DNA from 2 places in the Streptomyces sp. NPDC057099 genome. Region 2 is predicted to be linked to the other one. Evidence: predicted binding sites of a transcription regulator. Region 2 holds the regulator's gene; the other holds the start of a gene.

Region 1 (2,199 bases), on a different contig from region 2:
GAGGTCATCGCCGATCTGGAGAAGAACCACACCGGGATCGCCGCCCGGGTGCTGGACGACCAGGGCAAGCTGCGCCGGTTCGTCAACGTGTACGTCAATGACGACGACGTGCGGTTCGAGCAGGGTCTCGAGACGGCGACTCCGGACGGTGCCGGTGTGTCGATCATTCCGGCCGTCGCCGGTGGCTGAACCGGTCGACCGGCTTGATTATTACCATCGGTAACGGCCGTCACTGAGCGTTCATTGAATTGCCCCCTCCGTGAGAGAAGCGGAGGGGGCAATTCTGTGTGATTGAGCGCGGTACAGTTGGGGAACGCGATCCCGATCCCCTGATCGGGCACCCTGAATTCCGGGCACGCGCCCGACAAGATGTAGCCAAAGTGTGTGCGCCTTTCGCCGCTTTTGCTCCCTTTGCGTGGCCCGACTTGCCCTGAAGTCAGGCGAATTCTCCCCACATTCCGGATCCCGCGCGTCCAGAATTCTCGTCCGATTGACCTGTTGCAGAGGGCAGTTGGACAGATACATTCGGCCGCGGTCGACGCGTTCCGGCGCACGCCCCCAATCCGTGGGGGGTGAGGTCTGACCCGGATCCGCGAAGTGCGGATCTGTGCAAGGGCCAGTAATAGGGGAGTTAGGCATGGCTCAGGGCACCGTCAAGTGGTTCAACGCGGAGAAGGGGTACGGCTTCATCGCGGTCGACGGTGGTGCGGATGTTTTCGTCCACTACAGCGCGATTCAGATGGACGGCTACCGCACCCTTGAAGAGGGTCAGCGGGTCGAGTTCGAGATCTCGCAGGGCCAGAAGGGTCCACAGGCCGACATGGTTCGCGTCGCTGCCTGAACGCGCGACCACGACAAACCGCAAGCGGCAGGTCTTCTCTGAAGGGCCCGTACCCCCCGGGGTGCGGGCCCTTCGGTCTGTCCGAAGGGCCCGCCGGACGCCGTTCGCGGGTGGCTGAGCGGCCCGCCCGATCCCTGGGAGGCGCTTGCACTCGCCATGCCCGAGTGCTAATCATTGCGTTAGCACTCTGAAGGTGAGAGTGACAACGTAAGGACCGGGTCGGTGAGGCCCGCAGGCCGGGTGGGGAAGGAACCACGAGGCTGGCGAGCCGTCCGTCGCGGGCGCGGGCGCGGTCCGAAGTAATCACCCCCAGTCCTGGAGGGACCACTTCACATGGCCAAGATCATCGCGTTCGACGAGGAGGCGCGGCGCGGCCTCGAGCGCGGCATGAACCAGCTCGCGGACGCCGTCAAGGTGACGCTCGGCCCCAAGGGCCGCAACGTCGTCCTCGAGAAGAAGTGGGGCGCCCCCACGATCACCAACGATGGTGTCTCCATCGCCAAGGAGATCGAGCTCGAGGACCCGTACGAGAAGATCGGCGCCGAGCTGGTCAAGGAAGTCGCCAAGAAGACGGACGACGTCGCCGGTGACGGTACGACCACCGCGACCGTTCTCGCCCAGGCCCTGGTCAAGGAGGGCCTGCGCAACGTAGCCGCCGGCGCCAACCCGATGGCCCTCAAGCGTGGCATCGAGCGCGCCGTCGAGGCCGTCTCCGCCGCCCTGCTGGAGCAGGCGAAGGATGTCGAGACCAAGGAGCAGATCGCTTCCACGGCCTCCATCTCCGCCGCCGACACCCAGATCGGCGAGCTCATCGCCGAGGCCATGGACAAGGTCGGCAAGGAAGGCGTCATCACCGTCGAGGAGTCCCAGACCTTCGGTCTGGAGCTTGAGCTCACCGAGGGTATGCGCTTCGACAAGGGCTACATCTCGGCGTACTTCGCGACCGACATGGAGCGTATGGAGGCCGTCCTCGACGACCCGTACATCCTGATCGCGAACTCCAAGATCTCCAACGTCAAGGACCTGCTCCCGCTCCTGGAGAAGGTCATGCAGTCGGGCAAGCCGCTGCTGATCATCGCCGAGGACGTCGAGGGCGAGGCCCTGTCGACCCTGGTCGTCAACAAGATCCGCGGCACCTTCAAGTCCGTCGCCGTCAAGGCCCCGGGCTTCGGCGACCGCCGCAAGGCGATGCTGCAGGACATCGGCATCCTCACGGGCGGCGAGGTGATCTCCGAGGAGGTCGGCCTCAAGCTGGAGAACGCCACGGTCGACCTGCTGGGCAAGGCCCGCAAGGTGGTCATCACCAAGGACGAGACGACCATCGTCGACGGTGCCGGCTCGACCGACCAGGTCAACGG
Region 2 (2,199 bases):
GTCGAGCGTCCACTCGCCGGAGACCAGGTGGCCGGGCGGGACCAGCCGCTCCGCCGCCTCCTCGGCCGCGGACGCCGCCAGGCCCTGTCGCACCCCGTCCTCGCGCAGTTCCTCGCGGTCTCGCACCCGGGTCAGGAGCGCGTCCACGCCCACCGCGCCGAACACCTCGGTGTCCGGGAGCGCCGCGGCGCCGAAGACATGGTCGAAGTGCGGATGGGTCAGCGCGAGATGTGTCACACGGTGACCGGTGAGTGCCCGCGCCTGCGCGCCCAGTTTCGCGCCCTCGGCGAGGCTGGACCCCGCGTCGATCATGAGAACCGCCCCCTCGCCGGCGACCAGCCCGATCGTGCAGTCCCACACCGGCAGCCGGCACCGGCCCACACCGGCGGCCACGCGTTCCCATCCGAGCTCTTCCCAAGTCACCGTCATACGGCGACGCTAGCGGGTGCGCCCCGCCCGGGGTGCGGCGCGCACGACCAGCCTTGCCGGGGGTGTACCCCACCGCCGTACACTGGGCCGGGGGATGCTGGCACTCGCACGCATAGAGTGCCAGGCCGCGACAGGCAGGCAGCAGGCGGACGACTTCTGGAGGTGCGCGCGATGCTCAGTGAACGCAGGCTTCAGGTGCTGCGCGCCATCGTCCAGGACTATGTCGGCACCGAGGAGCCCGTCGGCTCCAAGGCCCTCACCGAGCGGCACAGCCTCGGCGTCTCCCCGGCCACCGTCCGCAACGACATGGCGGCCCTCGAGGACGAGGGATACATCGCCCAGCCGCACACCAGTGCCGGGCGCATCCCCACCGACAAGGGCTACCGGCTGTTCGTGGACAAGCTGGCCGGCGTCAAGCCGATGACCGCGCCCGAGCGGCGCGCGATCCAGAACTTCCTCGAGGGCGCCGTCGACCTCGACGACGTCGTGGCGCGTACGGTTCGGCTGCTGGCGCAGCTCACGCGCCAGGTGGCCGTCGTGCAGTACCCGTCGCTGACCCGGTCGACCGTGCGGCATGTGGAGTTGCTCTCCCTCGCGCCCGCGCGGCTGATGCTCGTGCTGATCACGGACACCGGGCGGGTCGAGCAGCGGGTGGTCGACTGCCCGGCGCCCTTCGGCGAGGCCTCGCTCGCGGATCTGCGCGCACGGCTCAACAGCCGTGTCGCCAACCGCCGTTTCGCGGATGTGCCGAGTTTGGTGGAGGATCTGGCGGAGGCGTTCGAGCACGAGGACCGGGGCACGGTTTCCATGGTGCTCTCCACGCTTCTGGAGACGCTCGTCGAGGAGAACGAGGAGCGGCTGATGATCGGCGGCACCGCCAATCTCACCCGCTTCGGGCATGACTTTCCCCTGGTGATCCGGCCGGTGCTGGAGGCGCTGGAGGAGCAGGTCGTGCTCCTCAAGCTGCTCGGCGAGGCGAAGGATCCGGGCGTGACCGTACGTATCGGTCATGAGAACGCCCACGAAGGACTCAACTCCACGTCCGTCGTGTCGGTCGGCTACGGTTCGGGCGGCGAGGCAGTCGCCAAGCTCGGCGTGGTCGGACCGACCCGCATGGACTACCCGGGAACGATGGGAGCGGTACGCGCAGTGGCACGGTACGTCGGACAGATCCTGGCGGAGTCGTAGTGGCCACGGACTACTACGCCGTACTCGGCGTGCGCCGCGACGCGTCGCAGGAAGAGATCAAGAAGGCCTTCCGGCGGCTCGCACGCGAGCTGCATCCGGACGTCAACCCCGATCCGAAGACCCAGGAGCGGTTCAAGGAGATCAACGCCGCCTACGAGGTGTTGTCGGACCCGCAGAAGAAGCAGGTCTACGACCTCGGCGGCGACCCGCTCTCGCAGGCCGCGGGCGGCGGCGCGGGCGGCTTCGGAGCCGGTGGCTTCGGGAACTTCTCCGACATCATGGACGCGTTCTTCGGCACGGCGTCGCAGCGCGGTCCGCGCTCGCGCACCCGCCGCGGCCAGGACGCGATGATCCGTATCGAGGTCGAGCTCGACGAGGCGGCCTTCGGTACGACCAAGGACATCCAGGTCGACACGGCCGTCGTCTGCAACACCTGCAGCGGCGAGGGTGCCGCGCCGGGTACGAGCGCGCAGACGTGTGACATGTGCCGCGGTCGCGGTGAGGTGTCGCAGGTCACCCGGTCGTTCCTCGGCCAGGTCATGACGTCCCGGCCCTGCCCGCAGTGCCAGGGCTTCGGGACCG

What was found. The regulator HrcA, encoded in region 2, represses chaperone genes, less so after heat shock. The targets are predictions, from matches to a motif close to TTNGCACTCNGNNNNNCNGAGTGCNAA.
Region 1: groL (chaperonin GroEL) is a predicted target of HrcA. The motif match lies at 986-1,012, and genes of this name have one in related genera.

The regions. Positions count from the first base shown of each region.
Region 1 covers NZ_JBHUTX010000007.1:10,307-12,505, forward strand. Annotated here, with positions in the region: gene ACFT4A_RS12165 (MoaD/ThiS family protein) at 1-189, shown strand, start outside; gene ACFT4A_RS12170 (cold-shock protein) at 638-841, shown strand; gene groL (chaperonin GroEL) at 1,175-2,199, shown strand, end outside.
Region 2 covers NZ_JBHUTX010000004.1:258,262-260,460, forward strand. Annotated here, with positions in the region: gene ACFT4A_RS07925 (MBL fold metallo-hydrolase) at 1-429, opposite strand, end outside; gene hrcA (heat-inducible transcriptional repressor HrcA) at 601-1,617, shown strand; gene dnaJ (molecular chaperone DnaJ) at 1,617-2,199, shown strand, end outside.